One region of the Thalassolituus sp. UBA2009 genome, then DNA from elsewhere that is predicted to be linked to it. Evidence: predicted binding sites of a transcription regulator. Region 1 holds the regulator's gene; each other region holds the start of a gene.
What was found. The regulator sigma-54, encoded in region 1, starts transcription at its own class of promoters, with help from an activator protein. The targets are predictions, from matches to a motif close to TGGCACNNNNNTTGCTNT.

Region 1 (2,184 bases):
AAAGCACGTGGCATCGGCGTACTCATTACCGACCACAACGTAAGGGAAACTCTGGCTATCTGTGAGAAAGCCTATATTGTCGGGGGTGGCCATATCATCGCCGAAGGCACCGCTGAACAGGTATTGGCCAGCGAGCAGGTACGCAAAGTGTACCTGGGTGAGGATTTCCGCCTGTGATGGCAAGCCCTGCTGCAGGGAAGTGGCTGATGATCCAAAGCAAAGGAAGATGCACAAAAGATTCCAAGGTTTACCGCTTGGCGTATAATGCACAGACTATGCCGATACTGAGTGATTACTGAACTTTTATGAAAGCGTCTCTTCAGTTAAAGATGGGTCAGCACCTGACCATGACCCCTCAGTTGCAACAAGCCATCCGCCTGCTTCAGCTGTCTACCCTCGATCTGCAGCAGGAGATTCAGGAAGCCCTCGATTCCAACCCGATGCTCGAAGTAGAAGAACACGAGCACGATGACCTGCCCGACCTGTCCCGTAACAGCGACCACGAAGTCAGCGCCAGCCACGAAGTCAGCAATCAGGACGACAGCCACAACGACACACCCGAGCTGGATGAACAGTGGTCACAGGAACAACTCCCCGACGACCTGCCGGTCGACAGTCAGTGGGAAGATACCTACCAGACCACCGCCAACGTTGCCTCCGGCAGCAGCAGTAACGCCATCGACGACGATTTCGATTACGACTCGCGCCACGCCAGCACCGAAGATCTGCAGGATCATCTGCTGTGGCAACTCAATCTGACTCCTATGTCAGATACCGACCGCGAGATCGCCCTGATGCTGATCGACGGCGTGGATGACGACGGCTATCTGCACACCACCGTCGAAGACATTCTGGAAAGCATGGACCCGGCTCTGGACGTCGAAGAAGACGAAGTCATGGCCGTCCTCCACCGCCTGCAGCAGTTTGATCCGGCCGGTGCTTTTGCCCGCGACCTGCGTGAATGCCTGCTGCTGCAACTGCAGCAACTGCCGGCTGAGACCCCATGGCTGAACGAAGCCAAAATGGTCATCCGCGATTATATCGAGCTGCTGGGCAGCAAAGATTACCCAACGCTGATGCGCAAAACCAAGCTGCGCGAAGAAGACCTTAAAGCCGTGCTGCGGCTGATTAAAGAACTGAATCCCAAGCCAGGTGCCGGCATCAGTGCCGAGCAGGCCGAATACGTGGTGCCCGACGTACTGGTACGCAATATCCGCGACGAATGGCGGGTTGAGCTGAATCCGGATATCGCCCCCAAGCTGCGCGTTAACGCCGATTACGCCTCACTGGTACGCCGTTCCGATAACAGCACCGACAACGCCTTCTTGCGCGACCACCTGCAGGAAGCGCGCTGGTTTATCAAAAGTCTGCAAAGCCGCAACGAAACCCTGCTGAAAGTAGCCACCAAAATCGTCGAGTATCAGATCGAGTTTTTCGAACAGGGCGAAGAAGCAATGAAGCCGCTGGTGCTGCACGATATTGCCGAAGCCGTTGGTATGCATGAATCCACCATTTCCCGGGTAACCACCCAGAAATACATGCATACGCCTCGCGGAATCTTCGAGCTGAAGTACTTTTTCTCCAGCCATGTCAGTACCGATGGCGGCGGCGAATGTTCCTCCACCGCAATCCGTGCCATGATTAAAAAACTGATTGCTGAAGAAAATGCCCGCAAACCGCTGAGCGACAACAAAATCGCCGCAGTGTTGGGTGAAAAAGGCATTCAGGTGGCACGGCGCACGGTAGCCAAATACCGTGAGGCTATGATGATTCCGCCTTCGAACGAACGTAAACAATTGATTTAAAAAACAACAAGCCAGCAACAAGGAGTCTGGACATGAAGATTAATATCAGCGGTCACCACGTTGACGTTACCGAATCTCTGCAAGCGTACGTAGACGAAAAAATGTCCAAGCTGGGACGCCACTTTGACAACATTACCAACGGCCAGGTAACCCTGACCGTTATTAAAGAGCGCATGATTGCCGAAGCCACCATCCATGTCAGCGGTGCCGACCTGCACGCCAGCGCTGAGCACGATGATATGTATGCCGCAATCGATCAGATGACCGACAAGCTCGACCGTCAGGTACTGAAACACAAAGAAAAACTGGTGGCGCGGCAACACGGACAAGGCTGATTAATGGACATTCGCATCGAGGATATCCTCACACCGGAACGCAG
Region 2 (2,184 bases), on a different contig from region 1:
CAATCACCTGACGGCTGTAACCCTCTGTGCCGGCATTGGTAATATTGTGGCCGGTAATGGTTAATGCCGTCTGGCTTGCGCGCAGGCCGGAAATACCAATTTCAAGAATACTAGCCATCGTTGCGATCTCCGGTCAGCGGCGCTGACGAACGCAGTTGCTCCAGTGCAGAATTCAGGGTTGTACTTTGTGAAATACGCTGAATTTTTGCTCCATATTGTGGATCGGTGGCATAGCCGGCCTGCTGCAGGGCATAACCGTAATGTCCGGCGCCCAGATTCTGACCAATGGCCTGCTGATAACGCTCGGCTCCCTGCAGGAAGTCGGCATAGTCGCGCACACCTTCTTCCATCGACGAGTAAGAGCGGAACGGCGCCCGTTCTTTTACGGCCAGACCGTCGCGGTATTCGTGGGTAACCACGTCGACCCGCTCACCCTGCCAGCGGCTGTCGGCTTTAATGCCAAAAAAATTAAAACTGTTGCGACCCTGATCATCGCTGATCATATATTTTCCCCAGCCCGTTTCGAGCGCAGCCTGGGCAACGATGGCTTTCGGTTCGACCCCTAACTCAGCGCCGACTTTTTCTGCCAGCGGATAAAGAGCGGCAACGAACTCTGCCGGAGTGGCAAACTGTTGCCCTTTATTACCGCTGCCGCTGGCTGCTACAAGCGGTGTTGTATCCGCAGCAACAGAATGTTCACTGGCTGTGACCGCTGCCTGAGGCCGAGGACGAAGCTGATGCAGTTCAGCATCAACGGCATCCATCGTCGCATTGAGGGCAGTAACATGAGAGGGAGAAACCATCGGTAGCGGTGAACGTGCGCGACGGTCAAATAACTTGCCCTGATCCAGCTCTTTGGCTTCGTTATTGTTGTCACCGTAGCTGGACATCAGCTGGCGATAGATAACCTGAGAAAGCCCCATGCCCTGCTGGCCGGAGAGCGACAGCGCCATCTGATCGTCATACATTTTGCGGTAGAAATCGGTTTCCGGAGAATTGAACATCGAGTCTTCTTCGAACACCTTGTTGGCGTCACGCATGGACGACATCATCATGTTCAGAAACATCGATTCAAACTGCTTGGCAACTTCCATCAGCGCGGCGTTTTTATCGTCTTTTCCCAACGAACGAATACCCTGCAGGGCATTCAGGTCGGTATAAATCTGGGCGCTCTGTGGTTGAGTCTGGATCATAACAATCTCCTTTGTTAGGGAAACTGCAAGATGTTTGCCAATTGACTGATTAAGCGAGTGTAAAGAGAGAAGAAAAAATCCGGACAAAAGCCCGGATTTTGAGTTTGAATAACATCAGCATCTGAGCCATTTCTGCCAGTAAAGTCTGATGAGCTGAACAGGCATTGCCTCAGTGTGACAATTGTTCGTATTCAGAAGGTTTTTTCTTTTTCTCGTTCCCAGGCTCTGCGTGGGAATGCAACGGTGTCAGCAAAGACTACCACGCAGAGCGTGGGAGCCAGATGTACGCTTTCAATGCGGCAACTGTTCGTATTGGGAAAGCTTTTTCTTGCCGCTCTGACGGCTGGCAATGCTTTTCTGCTCCTGCTGCAGATCGGCCAGCAACTGCTGCTCTTCCTGCAGCAAACCTTCCAGAAACTCCTGCTGCTCATTGGTCATATCAATCAGCTCACTGATCTGGGCAAACCACTGCTGCAGTAATTCGTTGCGCCGCTGAATCCGTTCATCGACACCCTCACGAACCCCCTGACGAATCAGCGAGCGGAGTTCCAGGGACAGGTTTTTTACCTGCTCAAACAATTCAGCACTCATATTCGTGTTCTCTTTATGTTTATTCGTATCAGATAACAATCAATTCAGCCTTTAACGCACCGGCCTGCTTCATTGCTTCAAGAATAGCCATTAAATCACCGGGCGCAGCCCCTACTTCGTTAACGGCTTTAACAATACTGTCGAGGGATACACCAGGACCAAATTTAAACATACGGTTATCGCCACCGTTATCGATATTAATATTGGTCTGCGGTACGACGACGGTTTCGCCATCGGCAAGGGCATTGGGCTGGGAAACCTGAAAATCTTCGGTAATGGTTACGACCAGGCTGCCGTGGGTAACCGCCACCGGCTCAATCATTACATTCTGCCCGATCACAATAGTACCGGTGCGGGAGTTGATAATAACTTTGGCCCGTTCTTTTCCGGTTTCAATTTC
Region 3 (2,184 bases), on a different contig from region 1:
ACTCCGGATAACCCACTTCATCATGCTCGGTAAAATCAAGCCCCTGTTGTTCATGCTGAGTACTGGCGCGCAACCCGATCACACGATCAATCAGGAAAAACAGAATAAGCGATAGTGGAAACGCCCAGAAAAAGGCCGAGAAAATACCAACCAGCTGAACGGCAATCTGCGATAAATCAAACATATTATCTTTCAGGAAAAGTCCTGCAGCCAGGGTTCCCCAGGCACCGGCAAAACCATGAACCGGTATGGCCCCGACCACATCATCCAGTCCCCGCCGTTCAAGCCAGCCGGCACCATAGACAGAGATTGCTCCGGCAATAAGACCAGTAAGTGCAGCAAACTCAGGTGTCATTGATGCACAGCCTGCCGTAATACCAACCAGACCGGCAATGCTGCCATTAATGGTTGAAGTTAAAAGCACCGGACGTCTGGTTATACGGCTGAACAGCAAGGCTCCCGTTGCACCGGCCGCCGCGGCCAACTGAGTATTCAATACAATCAGGCCGATTTCCGGACTGGCTGCCAGCGTACTGCCACCATTAAAGCCGAACCAACCCAGCCACAGAATAAAACCACCCAAAGCAACCAGCGAAAGATTATGGCCCGGAATACTCCGCGCAGCACCGGTGGTGCGATCAAAACGTCCGGTACGTGCTCCCAGCACGATAATGCCTGCCAATGCGCACCAGGCCCCCACGGAATGAACAACGGTCGATCCGGCAAAATCAATAAAACCCAGCTCAGCCAGCCAGCCTGAACCACCGTACATGCCACCCCATACCCAGCTGCCAAATACCGGATAAATAAATGCAGTAATTACACAGGTTGCGATCAGATAGGCATCGTATTTTGTCCGCTCTGCCATAGCCCCGCTACAGATAGTAACTGCAGTTGCGGCAAACATAATCTGGAATAACAACACGGTATAATCCCAGGATTGGCTTTCCGCTGAAGTATTTAATAGTGCAAAATGACTGGCACCAAAAAAACCGGTAAAGTTCTCGCCAAACATCAACCCATAGCCAACCAGCCAGAAAATAAGACTTCCAAGGCAAACATCCATGTAGTTTTTCATCATCACATTGACGGCATTTTTAGCCCGTGACATTCCACTTTCAAGCAGCGCAAAACCTGCCTGCATAAAAAAAACCAGAGCTGCCGCCATTACGACCCACAGGGTATCAATACTACCTTGCGCTGCGGTCTCTCCTGCCAAAGCAGGAATACTGAGACTGCTTAAAACGACCCACATCATCCACTTCATAACATTACCGCCTGCTGCTCAGGTTCAGCGTATCCGCAATCAGCGTTACGCGTTATTTCCACATACACTGATCAGCAAAGCCTGTGCCAATCACTGTGCGGTAAAAGGTGCAGAAAACAGGGCAGCAGCCTGCTTAAACCTTCTGGCCGGCACCATGAAAGTGCAACAGAAAATGAATACGCACCAGCTGCAGGCTGACAGAACAACAGACGCACTGCTATATTGCAGATAGGTATCAGGGATCACGGTCAAAAGTAATGTCATTAATCGTATTCGATATGGGCATCCGGGTTGAAACCCCTTTGCGGCCGGATAAAAACCGGATAAAAGCGACTGCCGCTTCATCGGCAGTGCAAAAGATTAAGCCGGGGGATGCTCAGTCTCCTGCCGAGCGCCAGGCTCAGCTGGTTCTGGAGCATTACGCTCATCCGCAAAAAACACCGGAATCCATCGCCTTTGCAGCCGACATTATGAATACACCGGTGGCAACCCTCACGCCCGATAAGAATGTTCAGGATGCCTGGAACAAACTTGCAGACACTGGTTACCATCACCTGCCAGTCGTAGACAAAGACAATAAAGTGCAGGCCATTGTTTCTGACCGCGACCTGATGCTTGCCCTGATGCAACAGAATACTCACTCAACCAGTCTCGGCGACATCTGGGAAAATAATATTCTGGACTATGCCATTCATCCGGTGATCTGTGTAATGAAAAACACCGACATCCGCCAGACAAGCAATATACTTTTTGAATACAACATCGGTGCTCTGCCCGTTATCGACGAGAACCATATCCTTTGCGGCATCATCACCCGCACCGATATTCTGAAATTACTCCGGCATTACGGCCCGATGGAACTCTGGGCGTAGATATCAGGCGGAGGCAAGGAGACAGTATGACAAAACACTATGAAC
Region 4 (2,184 bases), on a different contig from region 1:
TCAGGTTAGGAACAGAAATACCGATCATGGCATCCTGTACTTTGCTGACGTCAGCAGTACCGGCTTTTTCCACCGCTTTGGTCCACATATTGAAACCGATATAGGTTGCTTCCATCGGATCGTTGGTTACGCGTTTATCGTCTTTGGTGAAACTGTGCCATTGTTTGATAAAGGCATCGTTCTCTTTACCATCAGCGCTCATAAAGTAGTTCCAGGCGGCCAGGTGACCAACCAGAGGCTTGGTATCGAAACCAGACAGTTCTTCTTCACCTACCGAGAAGGCAACCACCGGAATGTCTTCCGCGCTTACACCCTGGTTCGCCAGTTCTTTATAGAAAGGAACGTTGGCATCACCATTAATGGTGGAAACCACTGCGGTTTTAACACCGGCGCTGCCGAATTTTTTAATGTCAGAGACAATGGTCTGCCAGTCAGAATGACCGAACGGTGTGTAATTAATCATGATGTCTTTAGCAGCAACGCCTTTCGACTTCAGATAGCTTTCCAGAATTTTATTGGTGGTACGTGGATAAACGTAGTCGGTACCGGCCAGAACCCAGCGCTTAACGCCAACGTCATTCATCAGATAATCAACGGCCGGAATAGCCTGCTGGTTAGGCGCCGCACCGGTATAGAAAACATTTTTTGAAGACTCTTCACCTTCATACTGAACCGGGTAAAACAGCAGACCGTTCAGCTCTTCTACAACTGGTAAAACAGACTTACGGGAAACGGAAGTCCAGCAGCCGAAAATCACATCGACCTTATCTTTCTCCAGCAGCTCACGGGTTTTTTCCGCGAATAAAGGCCAGTTAGAGGCAGGGTCGACTACCACAGCTTCCAGTTGCTTGCCCAGCAGACCGCCTTTTTTATTCTGCTCTTCCACCATCATCAGCACGGTGTCTTTCAGCGTGGTCTCAGAAATGGCCATGGTGCCGGATAATGAATGCAGAACACCGACCTTAATGGTATCGGCGGCATTGGCAAGACTGATACCAGCAGCCAGAGTGGTCATCGCCAGAACTTTGGTCGCTTTTGACAGCGTGTTTAATCCCAGTTTTTTCATCTTGAGTCCGTCCTTAATGTACTTTGATTTTATCCGGAGTCCGATTACTGCTGATCAGCTCCATTTATGAGTTAGCATTCCCTGTAGAGCAAAGCCTGTACCAACTTATAACCAATTGTTTTTTAAGAGTTTTCAGCCAGCAAGGTGCCATATACAGGAATAAACCCGCATTACCGAAAATTCACGCACCGTTATTGCTCAGCTGCTTTTAAATATTCACCGCATTGGTGCAGGCCGGATAAATCATTAATCTGCTCTGATATTAATGTTGTAGCGGCTCTTCGCTGCCTGAATGCGGTGCAGGGTAATATGGCGCACGGTATTTTTACTGACATCGATATGCTGGCTGAGAAAACCGGCCGCTTCTTCTGCGTTGCCATTCAGCATTAAATTCAGAATATGAGAGTGCTCATCATAGGTCGCTTTAATACGCCCCTGCTGGGTGAAATCCAGCCGGCGGATAATGCGCAGACGTTCACACACCATACGGTGAATCGCCGCCATTTCCTGATTCCCGCTGAGCGCCAGCAGAGCAAAATGAAAGTCTTCATCCATCTCTGCCAGCAGCGAACTGTCGTTCAGCCGCTGGCCTTCATGGCAGCACCAAAGCGTCAGTAGACCGGCCAGCTGTTCTTTAAGACCGGCGCGTCCACATAGGCGTTTTACCGCAGCCACTTCGAGCAGGGTGCGAACGTCGTATAAGTCTTCAAAATAACGGAAATCAAAGGGCCGGACCTGCCAGCCACTGCGGAAATGCACCTGCACAAACCCATCGCGCTCCAGCCGGTACAGTGCTTCACGTACCGGAGTACGACTGGCCTGCATACGCCTGGCAATTTCGTTCTCACTGAAGCGATCACCGGGCAGCAACTGGAAATCGAAGATATCGTTTTTCAGTTGCTGATAAATCCGTTCGGCCAGATTCAGTGGGCGCTTTTTTTCTTCAGTATCCGTTGGATACATGCTTAATTTCCGCTCTGGGATTTCAGATGAGCGATATACGCACGCCAGCCACCGAACCCGCTGATATGGGTTGCACTGGCCACCGCTTCCGGTTCACAGATAAAGCCTTTTACCAGGCGGCCATCGGCTAACTCCAGCGTGCCGATTCCCAAGGG

Region 2: flgJ (flagellar assembly peptidoglycan hydrolase FlgJ) is a predicted target of sigma-54. The motif match lies at 1,216-1,233, and genes of this name have one in related genera.
Region 3: B3P58_RS16255 (ammonium transporter) is a predicted target of sigma-54. The motif match lies at 1,339-1,356, and genes of this name have one in related genera.
Region 4: urtA (urea ABC transporter substrate-binding protein) is a predicted target of sigma-54. The motif match lies at 1,152-1,169, and genes of this name have one in related genera.

Annotation. Positions count from the first base shown of each region.
Region 1 is NZ_DDCJ01000069.1:26,678-28,861, forward strand. It holds gene lptB (LPS export ABC transporter ATP-binding protein) at 1-177, shown strand, start outside; gene B3P58_RS08805 (RNA polymerase factor sigma-54) at 306-1,805, shown strand; gene hpf (ribosome hibernation-promoting factor, HPF/YfiA family) at 1,838-2,140, shown strand; gene ptsN (PTS IIA-like nitrogen regulatory protein PtsN) at 2,144-2,184, shown strand, end outside.
Region 2 is NZ_DDCJ01000143.1:75,094-77,277, reverse strand. It holds gene flgK (flagellar hook-associated protein FlgK) at 1-118, opposite strand, end outside; gene flgJ (flagellar assembly peptidoglycan hydrolase FlgJ) at 111-1,193, opposite strand; gene B3P58_RS17525 (hypothetical protein) at 1,485-1,784, opposite strand; gene B3P58_RS17520 (flagellar basal body P-ring protein FlgI) at 1,813-2,184, opposite strand, start outside.
Region 3 is NZ_DDCJ01000137.1:2,324-4,507, reverse strand. It holds gene B3P58_RS16255 (ammonium transporter) at 1-1,267, opposite strand, end outside; gene B3P58_RS16250 (HPP family protein) at 1,525-2,139, shown strand; gene ppnN (nucleotide 5'-monophosphate nucleosidase PpnN) at 2,166-2,184, shown strand, end outside.
Region 4 is NZ_DDCJ01000012.1:35,578-37,761, reverse strand. It holds gene urtA (urea ABC transporter substrate-binding protein) at 1-1,015, opposite strand, end outside; gene B3P58_RS01365 (GntR family transcriptional regulator) at 1,313-2,029, opposite strand; gene atzF (allophanate hydrolase) at 2,032-2,184, opposite strand, start outside.